4 regions of the Variovorax sp. FG153 genome follow, and region 2 is predicted to be linked to each of the others. Evidence: predicted binding sites of a transcription regulator. Region 2 holds the regulator's gene; each other region holds the start of a gene.

What was found. The regulator sigma-54, encoded in region 2, starts transcription at its own class of promoters, with help from an activator protein. The targets are predictions, from matches to a motif close to TGGCANGNAANCTGCTTT.
Region 1: a site for sigma-54 is predicted at 1,794-1,811, ahead of ACODT0_RS33815 (BMP family protein). Genes of this name have one in related genera too.
Region 3: a site for sigma-54 is predicted at 2,236-2,253, ahead of ACODT0_RS08615 (TorF family putative porin). Genes of this name have one in related genera too.
Region 4: a site for sigma-54 is predicted at 1,767-1,784, ahead of atzF (allophanate hydrolase). Genes of this name have one in related genera too.

The regions. Positions count from the first base shown of each region.
Region 1 covers NZ_JBMDKG010000046.1:47,279-52,041, forward strand. Annotated here, with positions in the region: gene ACODT0_RS33805 (amidase) at 1-895, opposite strand, end outside; gene ACODT0_RS33810 (cysteine hydrolase family protein) at 895-1,692, opposite strand; gene ACODT0_RS33815 (BMP family protein) at 1,868-2,851, shown strand; gene ACODT0_RS33820 (ABC transporter ATP-binding protein) at 2,851-4,485, shown strand; gene ACODT0_RS33825 (ABC transporter permease) at 4,482-4,763, shown strand, end outside.
Region 2 covers NZ_JBMDKG010000018.1:50,163-54,925, forward strand. Annotated here, with positions in the region: gene lptA (lipopolysaccharide transport periplasmic protein LptA) at 1-58, shown strand, start outside; gene lptB (LPS export ABC transporter ATP-binding protein) at 55-849, shown strand; gene ACODT0_RS20160 (RNA polymerase factor sigma-54) at 880-2,469, shown strand; gene ACODT0_RS20165 (phospholipase D family protein) at 2,480-4,078, shown strand; gene ACODT0_RS20170 (LysE family translocator) at 4,088-4,732, opposite strand; gene ACODT0_RS20175 (YceI family protein) at 4,755-4,763, opposite strand, start outside.
Region 3 covers NZ_JBMDKG010000005.1:146,899-151,661, forward strand. Annotated here, with positions in the region: gene ACODT0_RS08605 (ammonium transporter) at 1-881, opposite strand, end outside; gene glnK (P-II family nitrogen regulator) at 911-1,249, opposite strand; gene ACODT0_RS08615 (TorF family putative porin) at 1,314-2,192, opposite strand; gene ACODT0_RS08620 (YifB family Mg chelatase-like AAA ATPase) at 2,407-3,945, shown strand; gene ACODT0_RS08625 (cysteine hydrolase family protein) at 3,999-4,541, shown strand; gene ACODT0_RS08630 (serine/threonine-protein kinase) at 4,558-4,763, opposite strand, start outside.
Region 4 covers NZ_JBMDKG010000005.1:79,346-84,108, reverse strand. Annotated here, with positions in the region: gene ACODT0_RS08295 (AmpG family muropeptide MFS transporter) at 1-598, opposite strand, end outside; gene ACODT0_RS08290 (M48 family metallopeptidase) at 688-1,542, shown strand; gene atzF (allophanate hydrolase) at 1,816-3,531, shown strand; gene ACODT0_RS08280 (ABC transporter substrate-binding protein) at 3,570-4,571, shown strand; gene ACODT0_RS08275 (ABC transporter permease) at 4,576-4,763, shown strand, end outside.

The sequences.
Region 1 (4,763 bases), on a different contig from region 2:
TCCAGCGCGTTCCCTGTGCGGCATCGAGCGCCAGCGCCGCCTCGAAGCGCGGTGCGATGGCGGCGCCGAAGCGCGGCCGCTGTCGCCGGATCCACGGGCCGACGTGGGCCTGGATCTCCAGGCCCTGGAGCAGGGCATAGGCTTCGAACCAGTCTCGCCAGTCGCTGCCTCCATAGGCGCTGCGCTCGCTGTCGATGCGCATCAGGCGGGCCCACGCGGCCAGCGGCTCGCGCACCGCGGGCTCCGCCAGCGCCAACGCGTCCGTGGCCACGCACAGGCGCAGGGGCGGCGCGGGCCGGTCGCTGCCGATGCGGGCTTCGGTGCCGAGCAGCGCATGCCCGGCGCGGCGCAGCAGGTCGGCATCGCGCGCGAACCACCCCACCGTGTCGTAGCTCGGTGCGAAGGGCAGGACCCCGTCGAGCGGGATCCGGCCGTGCGTGGGCCGCATCGCGGCGAGCCCGCAGAACGCCGCCGGTACGCGCACCGAGCCGCCCGTGTCGGTGCCCAGCGTCAGGTCGACCTCCGCCCATGCGACCGCGGCGGCGCTGCCGCTGGACGACCCACCGGGCAGCCGATCGGGGTCGCGCGGATGGCGCGGCGCGCCGTAGTGGGCGTTCTCGCCCTCCAGGCTGAAGGCGAGTTCGTCGCTGATCGTCTTGCCGACGATCCGCGCGCCGGCGCCACGCAGCGCGGCCACGCAGGGCGCGTCGTGTACGGCCGGCGCGTGGCTGGCGGCCCAGTCCGGGTTACCGCCGCCGGTGACGGCGCCTGCGATGTCGATGAGGTCCTTCACGCCCAGGCGCACCCCATTCAGCGCGCCAACGCCGGTGGCGGGCCGCTCGCAGCGGGGGCCGGGCATCCAGCCGCCCGATCCGTGCGCTGTCTCCGTGTGCATCAGGCGGGCAGCGCCGCGAGCACGGCGGCCGAGTCGGTCACGAAGCCGAAGCATTTCTTGACGTTCCAGATCGTCGCCTCGGTGCAGAAGTCCGGCGAGCTCGTGGCGCAGCAGTCGCTCAGCATCACGCAGCCGTAGCCCAGGAAGTTGGCGTCGGTGAGCGTGTGCAGCACGCACTGGTCGGTGTTGCATCCCGCGAAGAGGATGCTGCGCACCCCGAGGTTGCGCAGGATGCTGTCCAGCGGCGTGTCCCAGAAGCCGCTGATGCGGTGCTTGTCGACCAGAAAGTCGCCTTCGTGCGGAGCGAGCTCGTCCACGATGGCTGCGGCCCACGAGTCCTTCTGCAGCACGTGGCCCTTGCCGCCGGGCAGCGGGTCGCCCAGGCCGACGCCCGTGCCGCTGTTCTTGTACAGATGGATCTGGTTGGGCGGCATGTTGGCCAGGTCCGGGCGGTTGCCCCAGTTGACCCAGACGACCGGCACGCCGGCGCGGCGCAGCCCGGGCAGCAGCTTCTGCAGCGGGGCGATCGGCGTGCGGTCCGCCGCATAGTTGCCGCCGATGTGGTCAACCCATCCGCCCTCGGTGCAGAAGTCGTTTTGCAGGTCGATGATGACGATGGCCGTGCGGCGCAGGTCGAGCACCACGTTCTGCGGCTGCGCCTGCACTCGGGCGCGCAGCGGCGCGGGCGGCTCCACGGACATGTCGACCTCGCGCTCGCTGGCGACCCAGTAGTACTGCTGGCCCAGGCCCAGGGCGCCGTCGGGCCGGGCATCGGGAAGATAGGGATGGCGTTTCATCAAAGGCTCCGGTGGTGTGCGGGCGAAGGGCGCATCGCCGCAGGCTGGTGCATTCGTTGCGGCGGCCGCACCGATATGCGGCAAAAAGTCGGCGAATTCACTGGCACTGTTATTGCGATGCGTTGTCGGTAAGTAATTGATTAGTTACTTAACTCCAACTAGCGAAAGGCATGCCATGCAGATTCCGTCTCCCTCCCGCCGCGCCGCCGTCCTCGCAGGCGTCAGCGCCTTCACCGCCCTCGTGCTGAGCCTGCCGGCCTCGGCCGCCGATCCGATCGCGGTCGGCATCCTCATTCCCGGGTCCAAGTCGGACAAGGGATGGATGGAGTCCGGCTACGACGGGCTCGTGGCCGCACAGAAGGAGTACGGCGCCAGGATCAAGGTGCAGATGATCGAGAACATCAACTACGCCGACATGGAGCAGGCGCTGACCAACCTGGCCAGCAAGAACGCGCTCGTGATCGGCGTCGGCGGCCAGACCCAGGCCGCCGTGCTCAAGGTGGCCAAGCGCTTCCCCAAGACGCACTTCTCGATCGTCGGCGGCAACAAGGCCGAGGAGACGGCCAACGTGGCCGGCTACGACGTGAAGCAGGCCGAGATCGCCTTCGTCGCGGGCGCCGCCGCCGCGATGCTCTCGAAGAACGGGGCCGTGAGTTACGTGGGCGGCATGGAGATCCCTTCCATCGTCAACGCCGGCAAGGAGTTCGGCAATGGCGCCAGGTACATCAAGCCCGGCATCAAGTACTTCGAGAACTACACCGGCGACTTCGACAACGTGGCCAAGGCCAAGGAAGCCACGCTGGCGGCCATCGCGCAGGGCGCCGACATGCACTATCACATCCTGAACCTCGGCCTGCGCGGCATGGAGCAGGCGGCCAAGGAGAAGGGCACGAAGATCATCGGCAGCTACACCAGCCGCTGCGGCACCGATCCGCTTTATCCCGCCTACAGCATCACCGGCGTCGGCTATCAGGTGCAGTACGCCATCAAGGAGGCCGTCGGCGGTACCTGGAAGGCCGGCTACAAGCCCTTCGGACTGGCCATGGGGCCGAACGCATCGGACATGGTCATCTGCGGGGCGACTGACGAACAGAAGGCCAAGCTCGAGCAGATCAAGAAGGACATCCTGTCGGGCAAGATCAAGGTGCTGGAGGGCTGATGCGCGAGCGCCACGCCATCGGCCTGGGTGACGGCATCAGCGACGGCGGCCCGGGGTTCGCCGCAACGCCGGCCGCCGCGCCGCTGCTGAAGCTGGAGGGGCTGTCCAAGCGCTTCGGCGCGCTGCAGGCGCTGCAGGACGTCTCGCTGGCGCTCCATCCCGGCGAAGTCCACTGTTTGCTGGGCGAGAACGGCGCCGGCAAGTCCACGCTGTGCAATCTCGTCTTCGGCGTGCACGCCGCGGACGCGGGCCAGATGACGCTGGCCGGTGGGGCGTTTCGCCCGCGCTCGCCGGCGGATGCCCTTTCGCACGGCATCGCGATGGTCCACCAGCACTTCAGCCTCGTGCCCGACATGACGGTGCTCGACAACCTGCTGCTCGGCCAGGTGCGCGGCGTGCTCGACCGCAAGGCCGGCGCGGCGCGTATCGCCGCGATGCGGGAGCGCTACGGGCTCGCGCTCGATCCGCATGCGAAGGTGCAGGACCTGTCGGTGGGCGAGCGCCAGCGCGTGGAAATCGTGAAGTGCCTGGTGCGCAAGCCGCGCCTGCTGGTGCTCGACGAACCGACCGCCGTGTTGCTGCCGCAGGAGATCGAGGCATTGCTCTCGGTGTGTACGCGCGTGGCGCAGCAGGGCTGCGGCGTCGTGCTGGTCACCCACAAGCTGGCCGAGATCCAGCGCGTTGCGCGGCGTGCGACCGTCCTGCGCGGCGGCCGCGTGGTGGCGCGCTCGGACGCGCCCGCACAGGACATCGACGCGCTGGTGCGCGCGATGATCCAGCGCGACCTGCAGGCGCCTGCCGCCGCGCCGGTACGGGCGTCTCGTGCGTCCCGGCCGGCACCGGGCAGCCCGGCGCGCGAGGCGGCGCTGCTGGCCGACGGCCTCTCCGTGCGCGACGTCGATGGCGTGGTGCGCCTGGACAACTTTACCCTGCTGGTGGAGCCGGGCGAGATCGTGGCCATCGCCGGCGTCGAGGGCAATGGCCAGGGCGAGCTGGGCGCGGTGCTTTCGGGAATGCTGCGTCCCACCGAGGGGCGCTATTTCGTCTGCGGCGAGGACATGACGCGCGCCACGCCGCGCCAGCTCAGCGCTGCGGGCTGCGGCGTGGTGCCCGAAGACCGGCATGCGCTGGCCTGCGTGACAGGCATGAACGTCGCAGAGAACATCATGCTCGACCGCCTGGACCGGTTCCGGCGCTTCGGCCTCCTCGACCGCGCGGCCATGCGCCGCGAGGCGCTCGACCTCATGCAGCGCTACGACGTGCGCGCTGCCAGCCCCGACGTGCCGTTCGGAGGCCTTTCGGGCGGCAACCAGCAGAAGGCGGTGCTCGCGCGCGAGCTCACGCTCGAGGGCCTGCGCTTTCTGCTGGCGGCGCAGCCCACGCGCGGACTGGATGTCGGCGCGGTCGAGGCCATCTACGGCCACATCCGGGCCGCCGCGGACCGCGGGGTCGGCGTGCTGCTCATCTCGTCGGAGCTCGACGAACTGCTGAGCGTCGCCGACCGCGTGCTGGTGCTCTACCGGGGCCGGGTGATGGGCACATGCCCTACGGCGGGCGCGGACCGCGCGCGCATCGGTGCCTGGATGGCCGGGCACCGTGACAAGAAAGATGTTGCAGAGGAGGTCGCCCCATGAGCGGTCCTGTACTTGCTTGGTCGCGGCTCAGGCCGACCCCTGCGCTGCAGGTCTCGGCAGCCGCCGTGCTGCTGGCCTTTGGCGTCGGTGCCTTGCTGATCGCCGCGCTCGGCGTGCCAGTGGGCGATGCGGTCGCCGCGTTCGCGGACGGCGCCTGGGGCTCGTCCTATGCGCTGGCTGCCTCGATCAACCGTGCGCTGGTGCTCATGCTGGTCGGCCTGGGTTTCATCCTGGCCGAGCGCGCAAACCTCACGAACGTAGGCGGAGAAGGGCAGATT
Region 2 (4,763 bases):
GGGCGCCGGCCTGCGCCCGAGCACCACGCTCAGCGGCGAAGCGGAAGAGCGCAAGTGATCGAAGCCGCCGGAACCCAGGAAGCCAACGGCGTGCCGGGCAGCCGCCTCGTCGCGCGCGGCCTGCAGAAGAGCTATGGCAGCCGCAAGGTGGTCAAGGACGTCTCGCTCGACGTGCAGAAGGGCGAAGTCGTCGGACTGCTCGGCCCCAACGGCGCCGGCAAGACCACCTCGTTCTACATGATCGTCGGGCTGGTGCGCGCCGACGCGGGCGAGATCTCCATCGACGGCGAGCCGATCGCCCACATGCCGATCCACCGCCGCGCGCGCATGGGCCTGAGCTACCTGCCGCAGGAAGCCTCGATCTTCCGCAAGCTCACGGTCGAGGAGAACGTGCGCGCGGTGCTCGAGCTGCAGCGCGAACCCGACGCCAACGGCCGGCCGCAGGCGCTGTCGAAGCAGCGCATGGAAGAGCGCCTGTCGGAACTGCTGGCCGACCTGCGCGTCGACCACCTGCGCGATTCGCCCGCGCTCGCGCTGTCGGGCGGCGAACGCCGCCGCGTCGAGATCGCGCGCGCGCTGGCCACCCAGCCGCGCTTCATCCTGCTCGACGAGCCCTTCGCCGGCATCGACCCGATCGCGGTGATCGAGATCCAGCGCATCATCAGCTTCCTGAAGGAACGCGGGATCGGCGTGCTCATCACCGACCACAACGTGCGCGAGACGCTGGGCATCTGCGATCACGCCTTCATCATCAGCGACGGCCATGTGCTGGCACAGGGCACGCCCTCGGAGATCGTCGACAACGCCGAAGTGCGCCGGGTCTACCTGGGCGAGCACTTCCGCATGTGATGACCCTCGCGCCAGCCATTTCCTGAGGGCATGAAACAAGGCTTGTCGCTGCGCGTTTCGCAGCATCTCGCGCTGACGCCTCAGCTGCAGCAGTCGATCCGGCTGCTGCAGCTCTCCACGCTCGAGCTGAGCCAGGAGGTCGAGCAGATGCTCGACGAGAACCCCTTCCTCGAGCGCACCGCCGAGGAAGCCGCGCGCGAGGAATTCGGCCTCGACGCTGCCGACACGCCCGCGCCGCGCGAGGACACCGAGCGCGAGGCCGAGAGCGACTACGCGGGCGCCGCGCCGTCGACCTCGACCACGTCCACCGAGACCGCCTCGTCGTCCGAGGCCGAGCCGGCCCTCGACTCGCCCGAGCGCGAGCCCGACTGGGAAGGCGACGGCACCGTCGACATGGCGCCCGACGACAGCGAGTGGGGCAGCGACGCGCCTGCGCGCAACAACAGCAGCACCGGCGACGACGAGCGCGCCGATGCCACCGAGCTCGCGCGCAGCCAGGAATCGCTGCAGTCCTTCCTGCACCGCCAGGCGCTGAGCCTGCGGCTCAACGAGAACGACAGCGCCGCGCTGCGCTTTTTGATCGAGTCGCTCAACGACGACGGCTACCTCGAGGATTCGCTGCCGGCGCTGGCCTCGGGCCTCGCGGGCGACGACAACGACCAGTTCGACGAGCTGGTGCACCACTTCCAGGTCGCGCTCGGCCTGCTGCAGAGCCTGGAGCCCGCGGGCGTGGGCGCGCGCGATCTCGGCGAATGCCTCGCGATCCAGCTGCGCGCGCTGGCCGACGAAGACGAGACAGAGGAAGAGGAGCTGGTGCGCAAGACCGCGCTCGCCATCTGCAAGCAGCCGATGGAGCTGCTCGCGCGGCGCGACTTCAAGCGCCTGGCCACGCTCACGCGCACCAACGAGGAACTGGTGCGCTCGGCGCTGCAGGTCATCGCGCGCCTGGAGCCCAAGCCGGGCCGCCGCTTCGTCGACGTCGAGCGCAACATCGTCATTCCCGACGTGATCGTCACCAAGACCGGCCGCGGCACCAACGTGAAGTTCCGCGTCATGCTCAACCCCGAGGTGATGCCGCGGCTGCGCGTGCACGACATCTATGCCGGCGCGCTCAAGTCGCACAAGGGCGAGGGCAGCCAGGCGCTGTCGCAGCGGCTGCAGGAGGCGCGCTGGTTCATCAAGAACATCCAGCAGCGCTTCGACACCATCCTGCGCGTGAGCAACGCCATCGTCGAGCGGCAGAAGAGTTACTTCGTGCACGGCGAGCTCGCGATGCGCCCGCTGGTGCTGCGCGAGATCGCCGACGAGCTCGGGCTGCACGAATCCACCATCTCGCGCGTGACCACCGCCAAGTACATGGCCACGCCCTTCGGCACGGTCGAGCTCAAGTACTTCTTCGGCTCGGCGCTGGGCACCGAGACCGGCGGCAATGCCTCGAGCACCGCGGTGCGCGCGCTGATCAAGCAGTTCGTCGGTTCGGAGAGCGTGAAGAAGCCGCTGTCGGACAGCCAGATCTCCGAGATGCTCAAGGAGCAGGGCATCGAGTGCGCGCGCCGCACCGTCGCCAAGTACCGCGAGGCGCTGCGCATCGCGCCCGCCAACCTGCGCAAGGCCCTGTAGAAAGCCGCCGATGGCCCGACGCCTGCTGTCGCGCCGTGGGCTCCGGGTGTTCGCCCTCGCGGCCACGCTGCTGGCCGCCGGCTGCGCCTCGCTGCCCGACGAGGCACCGCGCACTCCCACCAAGGCCATCGCCGTGTCGAAGGACACCGCGCTCGGGCGCATCGCGCTGGCCGCGCAGCCCGACCCCGACCTCAGCGGCTTTCGCCTCATGCCGGGCGGCGACTTCGCCTTCGACACCCGCATCCAGCTCGCGCGCCGGGCCCAGCGCACGCTCGACGTCCAGTACTACCAGATCGAGAACGACGAGACCGGCCGCTACCTGCTGCGCACCCTGCGCGACGCCGCGCAGCGCGGCGTGCGGGTGCGCGTGCTGATGGACGACCTCTACACCGCGGGCGAGGACGAGCTGCTGCGCGGCTTCGCGGCCACGCCCAATGTCGAGCTGCGCCTGTTCAACCCCTTTCCGGCCGGCCGCGGCAGCCTGCTCGCGCGCTTCACCGCCTCGCTGTTCGACTTCAGCCGCGTCAACCGGCGCATGCACAACAAGCTGTTCATCGCCGACGGCGCGATGGCCGTGGCGGGCGGGCGCAACATCGGCAACCAGTACTTCCGGCGCACCGCGGGCGAGAACTTCATCGACCTCGACACCTTCGTGACGGGCGCGCTGATCCCGCGCCTGGGCAGCCTGTTCGACCAGTACTGGAACAGCCCCTACGTGCGGCCCGTCGAGTCGGTGGTGGCGAGCGCGCTGCCTGCCGACGAACTGCGGCGCCGCTTCGAGGCCGCCACCGGCCCCGACACCACGCCGCCGCCGCCGAAGCCCGCGCCCAACGACCTGCTGGGCTACGGCCCGATCGCCGAGGACCTCGATGCCGGCCGGCTCGGCCTGATCTGGACCACGGCCGAGGCCTATGCCGATTCGCCCGACCGCGTGATCGGCAAGACCGCCTCGTACGGCGGCGTGCCGCTGCTCGACGTGGACAGCGTGCGCTACAACGTGGTCGAGCAGATGCGCCGCGCGCGCAGCGAGGTGACCATCGTCTCGCCCTACCTGATCCCGGGCGCCGCGGGGCTCGAGGTGATGAACGAGATCCGCCGGCGCCAGGTGAAGATCAGCGTGGTGACCAACTCGCTCGCCGCCACCGACGAGCCGCTGGTGCACACCGCCTACCGCCGTTACCGGCCCGAGATGCTGCGCCTGGGCGCCGAGCTCTACGAACTCAGCACCAACCGCACCCGCCGCAGCGTGCGGCTGGGCCTGTTCGGCACCTCGGTCGGCCGGCTGCATGCCAAGTCGGCGGTGATCGACCGGCGCATCCTGTTCGTCGGCTCGATGAATTTCGACCCGCGCTCCGAGGTCCACAACACCGAGATCGGCCTGTTCATCCGCAGCCCCGAGATGGCGCAGCAGGCGCTGAAGCTGCTCGAGGTGCTCAAGCAGCAGGGCGCCTACAGGCTGCGCTTCGCCGAAGGCAGCGACTCGCGCCTGGAGTGGGTTAGCGAGGAGGCCGGCAAGACCACGGTGCTGAGCGAGGAGCCCGACTCGGGCTTCTGGGATCGCACCATGCTCGAACTGCTGGCGCCGCTGACGCCCGAGAGCCTGCTCTAGGAATCGGCCTCAGGTCCCGCGCACCGCCGACCACACCAGCCGCAGCCCCAGCAGTCCCATCACGCCGCCGGCCGCGCGGTCGATCCAGGTCTTGTAGCGCAGGTAGGCCGAGCGCGGCGCCGCCGACGACAGCGCGAGCGCGACGATGGCGTACCAGCCGGTCTCGATGCAGAAGATCACGGCCGGCACCGCGAGCGCCAGCACCAGCGGCACCTCGCGCGGCAGGAAGGCCGCGAAGATGCTCGCGTAGACCACGGCCGTCTTCGGGTTGCTGACCTGCGTGGCCAGCCCGAGCAGGAAGGTGCGCTTGCCGCGGCCGCCCGAAGCGGCGGGCGTGCCCGCCTCCGGCGCCATCGCGAGCGGCTGCCGCGCGCCGCGCCAGATGCGGATGCCGAGGTAGACCAGGTAGGCGCCGCCGAAGCCCTTGATCGCGAGGTAGAGCGCCGGCACCGCGAGGAACGCGGCCTGCAGCCCCGCGAGCGCCGCGATCGCGAACACCAGCCCGCCCGCGCCCATGCCGAGCGCGGCCGCGAGGCCGTCGGCGCGCGAGGCCACGGCCGTGCGCGCCACCATCACGAAGCTCGGGCCCGGGCTCATCGCGCCCACGGTCATGGCGCCGGCGATGCCGAGCAGGGAAAGGGTGGTGTCGATCATCGGAAGTGCTCTCTTTCGGAATTCATTGCTG
Region 3 (4,763 bases), on a different contig from region 2:
AGGCCAGCGGCGGCGTTGGCGGCACCCGCCGAGCCGGCGTTGAAGCCGAACCAGCCGACCCACAGCAGCGAGGCGCCGACCATGGTGAGCGTGAGCGAGTGCGGCGTGAAGGCTTCCTTGCCGTAGCCCACGCGCTTGCCGACCATGTAGGCACCGACCAGGCCGGCCACGCCGGCGTTGATGTGCACCACGGTGCCGCCCGCGAAGTCGAGCGCGCCGTCCTTGCCGAGCAGGCCGCCGCCCCAGACGATGTGGGCCATCGGCACGTAGGCGAAGGTGAACCACAGCACCGAGAACAGCAGCACGGCCGAGAACTTGGCGCGTTCGGCGAAGGCGCCGACGATCAGCGCCACGGTGATGGCGGCGAAGGTGCCCTGGAACGCGACGAACACGTACTCGGGGATCGTCGTGAGCGCGCCGAAGGTCTCCTGCGTCACGCCCTTGAGGAAGATCTTGTCGAAGGTACCGACGAAGCTTCCTTCACCCGTGAAGGCGAGGCTGTAGCCGTAGATGGCCCACAGGATGCTGATCAGCGAGAAGATCACGAAGACCTGCATCAGCACCGACAGCATGTTCTTCGAGCGGCCCAGGCCGCCGTAGAACAGCGCGAGGCCGGGGATGGTCATCAGGATCACGAGCAGCGTGGAGGTCAGCATCCAGGCGGTGTCGCCCGAATCGACCTTGGGTGCCGGTGCCGCGGCCGGCGCGGCGGGAGCGGCAGCAGCCGGCGCGGCTGCTGCGGCGGGCGCTGCAGCCGGTGCCGAGGCCTCGGCGGCCGGCGCCGACGCGGCAGCGGCGGGCGCGGGCGTCTGCGCGAAGCCGGTGGTGCCGGCGGCAAGCACGCTCAAGCCGAGCGCGAGGGAGACAAGCAGTTTTTTCATGGACGTTGTTCTTTCGGGCCTGGACTCGATCAAAGGGCTTCGCGGCCCGTTTCGCCGGTGCGGATGCGCACGACCTGCTCGAGGTTGTAGACAAAGATCTTGCCGTCGCCGATCTTGCCGGTGCGCGCGGCGCCCTCGACGGCTTCGATCACGCGCTCGACGAGGTCATCCGAGACGGCCGCCTCGATCTTGACCTTGGGCAGGAAGTCGACGACGTACTCCGCGCCGCGGTAGAGCTCGGTGTGGCCCTTCTGGCGGCCGAAGCCCTTGACCTCGGTGACGGTGATCCCCTGCACGCCGATGGCCGAAAGCGCTTCGCGCACTTCGTCGAGCTTGAACGGTTTGATGATGGCTGTGACCAGCTTCATGGGTTGCTCCTTTGGATGGAAAGAATTCGCGCGGCAGCATGGGCCGCGCCTCGTTGTGTGCCGCTTACAGCGTCTTCGTCAGCGTGAGGATGAAGCGCGGCTTGTTGGGCGAGTAGACCTCCTGCACCGTGTAGAAGCCGAAGTCGTACAGCGGGCCGGCCGCGACATTGAACGCGTTCTTCTTGTTCGCGCCCTGCACCGAGCCGGTGAGCGTGAGACCGCCGCCGAAGTCGTAGGTGGCGCCGACGTTGTAGTCGACGTAGTTCTTCGCGGCCGTGTTGTGGCGGATGTCGCTGGAGAAGCGGGTGAAGCCCACGGCGGCCTTGAGCGTGACCTTGGGCACGATCTCCTTGCTGTAGCTCAGGTTCAGGTAGCCGGTGTTGCGGCCCTTGAGGCCCGAGCCCGCCTTGTTGCCGGCGTAGCCGAAGTAGTCCTTCGACACCGTGTGCGAGTACTTGGCCGTGAACGAGCCGAAGGTTTCGTTGGCATAGGTGGCCGCGCCGTACAGCTCGGTGGTGTTGCCGGCGGTGTTGCCCGGGTAGATGTAGGTCAGCGCACCGACGTCCATGTCCAGCGGGCCGGCCTTGAACTTGTAGCCGCCGTACAGGTCGACCTCGACGCTGTTGCCCTTGAGCCAGTTGACGCTGGAATTCCAGTTGCCGACGTAGAAGCCGCTCTCGCCGAAGGCGTAGTCGAAGCCGCCCTGGATCGCGGGCTTGAGGCCACGGGTCTTGGCGTAGTCGTCCCGGCCGATCATGTCCTGGTCCTGGCCGCGGAACTTGTAGTTCGTGGTCAGCGAGATGTTGGCCGTGATCGGCGAGGTCGCGGGGGCCGCGGCAGGCGCCGCCGCAGCGTCTGGGGTGGCCTGCGCCAGGGCGGCGCCCGACGTGGTCAATGCGGTGGCCAGGACGATCAGGGCCTGGGCGGCGGAACGGTGCGTCATCGGGAACTCCTCGCAAGTAGTGTTGTGGAACCTGATGACCCTCAAAGCAGGGAGCGTGCCAAAGTGCACATCCCCCGGCGACCGGTTGAAGCGCCCTCCCGGGAAGAAGCCAAAAATAGTTACAAGCGCAAGGCTTTGTGGCTTGCACTGAAAAAAGAACAAGACGCCCGCGACGACCGGAATCGGGCGCACCAATATAGGGAGGGAGTGAAGGATGAGTCTGTCTTTGGTGCAAAGCCGCGCCTTGCTCGGGCTGGAAGCGGCCAGTGTCACGGTCGAGGTGCATCTGGCCAACGGCCTGCCGAGCTTCACGCTGGTCGGGCTGGCCGAGACCGAGGTCAAGGAGGCGCGCGAGCGCGTGCGCTCGGCCATCCAGAACGCCGGGCTGGAGTTCCCGCACAACAAGCGCATCACCGTGAACCTGGCGCCGGCCGACCTGCCCAAGGATTCGGGCCGCTTCGACCTGCCGATGGCGCTGGGCATCCTCGCGGCCAGCGGCCAGATCGAGGGCGCGCGGCTCGCGGGGCACGAGTTCGCGGGCGAGCTCTCGCTGTCGGGCGAACTGCGGCCGGTGCGCGGCGCGCTCGCGATGGCGCTCGCGCTGCACACGCGCGGCATCGCCACCCGGCTGGTGCTGCCCGCGACCAGCGCCGACGAGGCCGCGCTGGTGCCCGGCGGCGAGGTCTACGGCGCCAGGCACCTGCTCGACGTGGTGCGGCGCTTCCTGCCGGCCGATGCGCAGGCGGGCCTGGAGGCGGACGACGAGGGCTGGTCGCGCGCCCATGCGTCCGCGCAAGCCGATGCCCCCGCCTATGCCGACATGGCCGACGTGAAGGGCCACGCGGGCGCCAAGCGCGCGCTCGAGATCGCCGCGGCCGGCGGCCACAGCCTCCTGATGATGGGCGAGCCGGGCTCGGGCAAGTCGATGCTGGGCCAGCGCTTCGCCGGCCTGCTGCCGCCGATGCGCATCGACGAGGCGCTCGAGAGCGCGGCCATCGCGAGCCTGGGCGGGCGCTTCTCGACCGAGCGCTGGATGCACCGGCCGACCGCGTCGCCGCACCACACCTCGAGCGCGGTGGCGCTGGTGGGCGGCGGTTCGCCGCCGCGGCCCGGCGAGATCTCGATGGCGCACCACGGCGTGCTGTTCCTCGACGAGTTCCCCGAGTTCTCGCGCGCCGCGCTCGAGGCGCTGCGCGAGCCGCTCGAGACCGGCAACATCACCATCGCGCGGGCCGCGCGGCGGGCCGAGTTCCCCGCGCGCTTTCAACTCGTGGCTGCGATGAATCCGTGCCCCTGCGGCTTTTTGGGCGCCCCCACGAAAGCCTGCCGCTGCACGCCCGACCAGGTGGCGCGCTACCAGCGCAAGCTCAGCGGCCCGCTCCTGGATCGCATCGACCTGCACATCGAAGTGCCCGCGATCTCGGCGCCGCAGCTGCTCGACGCGCCCGCGGGCGAGACCACCGCCGCCATCCGCGCGCGCGTGGTCGCCGCACGCGAACGCGCGATCGAACGCCAGGGCCGACCCAACCAGGCGCTGCAGGGCGCCGACATCGACCGCCATGCGTCGCTCGGCGACGAGGCGCGCCGCTTCATGCACACGGCCGCCGCCCGGCTCGGCTGGTCGGCGCGCAGCACGCACCGCGCGCTCAAGGTTGCGCGCACCATCGCCGACCTCGCGGGGGCACCGGTCATCGAGACGGCGCATGTGGCGGAGGCGGTGCAGTACCGGCGGGCGCTGCAGAAAGGCCTGTAGCGCCCCGTGCATCGCTTAGAGTGCGGCGCAATCCCGCTCACTCCAGGCCCGCCATGACCGATCGCGCCCTCCTCGTCATCGACATGCAGAAAGGCATGCAGGAGCCCCGCGCGGGCCGCCGCAACAACCCCGGCGCGGAAGCCCAGGTGCAGCGCCTGCTCATGCACTGGCGCACCACCGGCCGCCCCGTGGTCCATGTGCGCCACATGTCGCGCTTCGCCGATTCGGTGTTCTTCCCGGGCCAGCCGGGCGCTGAATTCCAGGACGCGCTGGCACCGCTGCCCACCGAGCACGTGGTCGAGAAGAACGTGACCGATGCCTTCGCGCACTCGGGCCTCGAGCGCTGGCTGCGCGTGCGCGGCATCGAGGCACTCGTGGTGGTCGGCGTGGCCACCAACATGTCGGTCGAGGCCACGGCGCGCAGCGCCAGCTGCCTCGGCTTCGCGGTCACGGTGGTGTCCGATGCCAGCTTCGCCTTCGACCGCGCGGGCATCGACGGTGCAACTTTCGACGCGGAGCAGGTCCACGCGATGGCGCTGGCCAACCTGCAGGGCGAGTACGCCCGGGTGGCGGCGACGGCCAGCCTGCTCGGCTGACCGCCGCCTTCGCCCCTTACTTGAACTCGTGGCTCACCACCGGCGCCGACTTGCTGTCCTGCACCGTCACGCGCTGCCGGTAGACCTCGAGGTCGCCGTTGCGCACCTCGATGTTGTAGATGCCGGGGCGCAGCGACAGCGACTTGAGCGGCGGGCTCACGCCGCGGTCGGCGCCGTCGACGAAGACCTGGCCCCAGGGCCGGATGTTGAGCGTCACGCGGC
Region 4 (4,763 bases), on a different contig from region 2:
CGCCCACCGCCGGCGCGGCCGGCGCGACCTCGGCCCAGGCCGCCACCCACAGCACGCCGGCCCCGGCCCAGATCATCGCGAGCCGGTAGCCGGTCTGGTAGGCCGCGGCCAGCGCCGCCTGCTTGCGGGTTTCGGCCGACTCGATGCGGAAGGCGTCGAGCGCGATGTCCTGCGTGGCCGAGCCGAAGGCCACCAGCAGCGCGCACCAGACCATCGGCACGAGGCCCTGGCGCGGATCGTTGACCGCCATGCCGACCAGCCCCGCGATCACCATGCCCTGCGCCAGCAGCAGCCAGCCGCGCCGGCGTCCGAGCAGCGTGGTCAGCGGCGGCAGCGGCAGCCGGTCGACCAGCGGCGCCCACACCCATTTGAAGCCGTAGGCCAGGCCGACCCAGCTCAGGTAGCCGATGGTGGCGCGGTCGATGCCGGCCTCGCGCAGCCGGAAGCTCAGCGTGCCCAGCACCAGCAGCAGCGGCAGCCCGGCCGAGAAGCCCAGCGCCAGCATGCGCAAGGTGGCGGGTTCGAGGTAGACCTTCAGGGCGTCGCGCCAGGGCGGCGAACCGGCGGCGGTGGATTCGGCGGGCGGGACGGAAGACATGTGGGAGCGATTGTCCATGAGTGCCGCGCCGGTCGGCCGCCGGGTCATCCACCAAGGCGTCTTCATTTGTTCCTATCATCCGGCCCCATATGTGCACACGCTGCGATCGCTCCGCCCCGGTCCTCTCCCATGCCTCGGCCTGGCAGCCGCGGCGCGCCTTCCTGCTGGCCGCGGCCGGCGCGGCATTGAGCGGGCCGGCGCTGGCGCAGGTCGACGTCGGCAATGCCTCGGTGGCGCGCAACCTGGTGCCGGCCGACCGCATCGAGGCCGCGGGCGGCCAGCAGTACGGCGAGCTGCTGGAGCAGGCGCGCGCCAAGAACGCGCTCGCGGGCGACGGCAATCCGCAGCTGCAGCGGCTGCGCGCCATCGCCAACCGGCTGATCCCCTTCGCCACGCCCTGGAACAGCCGTGCGCGGCAATGGAAGTGGGAGGTCAACCTGATCGGCAGCAAGCAGATCAACGCCTTTTGCCTGCCGGGCGGCAAGATCGCCTTCTTCACCGGCATCCTCGACCAGCTCAAGCTCACCGACGACGAGGTCGCGATGGTGATGGGCCACGAGATGGCCCATGCGCTGCGCGAGCATGCGCGCGCCCGCATGGCCAAGAGCGCGGGCACCGGCGCCGCGCTCTCGATCGGTGCGCAGCTGCTCGGCCTGGGGCAGGTCGGCGACCTCGCGGCGCGCGCGGGCACCCAACTGCTCACGCTCAAGTTCAGCCGCGGCGACGAGACCGAGGCCGACCTCGTCGGCCTGGAGCTCGCGGCGCGCGCCGGCTACGACCCGAAGGCCTCGGTCTCGCTGTGGAACAAGATGGCCACGGCCTCGAAGAACCAGGGCGGGCTGAGCTTCCTCTCGACGCACCCGAGCGGGCCGGACCGGATCGCCAAGCTGCAGGCGAATTTGCCGAAGGTGGAGAACCTGTACCGGGACGCCAAGAAGAGCTGAGCGCCCTGTCTTCCTCCTTCCCCCCTCTGGGGGAAGGCCGGGATCGGGGCACTGGGCGGTCGATGAGGCCGTGACCCGATCCACCGCCGCAGGGGGCGCCCCCCCCCCCCCCCCCCCCCCCCCCGCATGCCCCCACCCCAACCCTCCCCCAGCGGGGGAGGGAGCCACACATAGATAACTGAGCGACTGACGCCGCGGGCGCCCCACCAGCGGCCCGCGCGCGCTGGCACGCCACTTGCATCTCGACTTGTACACAAGTTTGGATGCCTGATCATGGTGCATGACGAGAAAGACCCGGCCGCCGCGGCGTGGATCCTGCGTTTCGCGCAGCCGCTGACGCGCGAGAACGACGACACGCGGGAAGCCACGCCCGCTACCACCCCCGCCCCGCTCGCGGGCCTGCGCTTCGCCGTCAAGGACAACATCGACGTCGCCGGCGTGCCCACCACCGCCGCCTGCCCGGCCTTCGACCGCCTGCCGGCCGCCCATGCGGCCGTGGTGCGGCGGCTGCTCGACGCCGGTGCGTCGCTGCTCGGCAAGACCAACCTCGACCAGTTCGCCTGCGGCCTCAACGGCACGCGCTCGCCCTATGGCGAGGTCGGCAATGCCTTCGATGCCAGCTATGTCTCGGGCGGCTCGAGCTCGGGTTCGGCCCGCGTGGTCGCCACCGGCGAGGCCGACTTCGCGCTCGGCACCGACACGGCCGGCTCGGGCCGCGTGCCCGCGGGCCTCAACAACATCGTCGGCCTCAAGCCCTCGCGCGGGCTGCTGAGCACCGCCGGCGTGGTGCCGGCCGCGCAGAGCGTCGACTGCGTCTCGATCTTCGCGCGCACGGTCGCGCTCGCGGTCGAGGTGCTGCAGGCCGCGCTCGGCTTCGATGCGCGCGATCCCTACTCGCGCGACCTCGCGCTCGATGCCGAGCCCTTCCCCGCCGCCTTCCGCTTCGGCGTGCCCGACCGCCTCGCCTTCTTCGGCGACACGCTCGCCGAGGCCGCCTTCGCCGACGCGCGCCGGCGCCTCGAGGCGCTGGGCGGCACGGCCGTCACCGTGCCCTTCGCGCCGCTGGCCGAGGCCGCCGCGCTGCTCTACGACAGCGCGCTGGTGGCCGAGCGCTATGCCGCGGTGCGCGCCTTCTTCGACCGCCACGAGGCCGAGGTCGTCGAGCCCGTGCGCGGCATCCTCGCGCAGGGCCGCGGCTACAACGCGGCCGACGTGTTCGAGGCCCAGACCCGGCTGCGCGCGCTCGCGCAGCAGGCCGAACCGATGTGGCGCGACATCGACGTGCTGCTGGTGCCCACCGCGCCCACGCACTACACGCGCGACGCGATGCGCGCCGACCCGGTGGCGCTCAACCGCAACCTCGGCGCCTACACCAACTTCGTCAACCTGCTCGACTACGCCGCGCTCTCGGTGCCCAGCAGCCTGCGGCCCGACGGCCTGCCCTTCGGCATCACGCTGATCGGCCGCTGCGGCAGCGACCTCGCGCTGGCCGAGCTGGGCCAGCGCTACCACCACGCCACCGGCCTCGCGCAGGGCGCGACCGGCGAGCCGCTGCCCGCGCCGCGGCCGATCCGTGGCCTCGCCCCGGCGCAGGCCGCGACGCTGCCGATCGCGGTGGTCGGCGCGCACCTCAGCGGCATGCCGCTCAACGGCCAGCTCACCGAGCGCGGCGCCGTGCTGCGCGAAGCCATCCAGACCGCGCCGCGCTACCGGCTGTACGCGCTGCCCGGCACCGTGCCGCCCAAGCCCGGCCTGCAGCGCAGCGCCGAGGGCGGCGCCGCGATCGCGCTCGAGGTGTGGGACCTGCCGCTGGCCGAGGTCGGCGGCTTCCTCGCGCTGATCCCCGCGCCGCTGGGCCTGGGCAGCGTCGAGCTGGCCGACGGCCGCTGGGTGCACGGCTTCATCTGCGAGGGCCATGCGCTGGCCGGTGCGGAAGAGGTCACGCGCCATGGCGGCTGGCGCGCCTATCTCGCGAGCCGCGCCGCCTGAATCCCTGTTGTCTTCGAACCCAGACCGAGGAGTCTTCCATGTCCATCTCCGACCTTCCTTCCTCCGCCTCGCGCCGACAGTTGCTGCAGGCCGGCGCCGCCGGCCTCGCGGTGCTCGCCGCGCCAGCGATCGTGCGCGCCCAGGCGGCGCCGAAGATCCGCGTCGGCTTCTGGCCGGTGGCCGCGGGTCTGCCTTTCTTCGCGGCGGTCGAGCGCGGCTTCTTCAAGGACGCGGGGCTCGACGTGGAACCGCAGAAGTTCGCGGGCGCGCAGCAGGTGATGGAAGCCATGCTCGCGGGCCGCTGCGACGGCAGCGCCAACGGCACCGGCTCGGCCAACCTCGCGATCGGCGAGATCGCGCAACCGGGCCTGTTCAAGATCTTCTGCACCAACCCGAGCAACGCGAAGTTCGTGCTCGACGAGTTCATCGTCGCGAAGGACAGCCCGATCAAGGCCATGGCCGAGCTCGCGGGCAAGAAGGTGGCCTCGGGCCCGGGCATCCAGAACGTCACGCTGTGCAAGACCATGCTCGAGCGCGCGGGCGCCAAGGGCGTGTCGGTCAGCGAGCTGCCGATCGGCCAGCACGTGGCCGCGCTGGTGGCGGGGCAGGTCGATGCCTGCTACACGCTCGAGCCCACCGGCACCGTGGGCCGCATGAACGGCACCACGCGCGTGCTCGAGGCCGGCGTGGTCGCGCGCTACATCCTCGGCGACCCGATGGCGCCCTGGCATGGCGGCGCCGCCAGCCTCACGACCGAGTTCCTCAAGAAGAACCCCGATGCCGCGAAGAAGTACATCGCCGCCTATGCGCGCGGCGTCGAGCTGGTGCGCGGCCAGCCCGACGAGGCGCGCCAGTACATGAAGGGCTACACCGCCATCGAGGGCAAGCTCACGGCCGAGGTGCCGCTGGCCTCGTACATGCTCTACAACGAGTTCAAGCCCAGCGACGTCGCCTACTTCCAGAAGTTCTACGACCTGTTCACCGAGAAGGGGATCTTCGAGAAGAAGGTCCTGGTGGACGGCCTGCTCTACAAGGCCTGACGCCATGGCCGACAGCAGCACCACCGCCTCCCCGTGGGCGCCGCCCGCGGGCAACGCCGCCGCCGCCGCGGCACCGAAGGCGCCCGCCTGGGAGCGCTGGCTGCCGGCCATCGGGCCGGTCGTCCTGTTCATCGTCTGGGACCTGGTGGTGCGGCTCGGCTTCATCAAGCCGATCCTGCTGCCCTCGCCGGC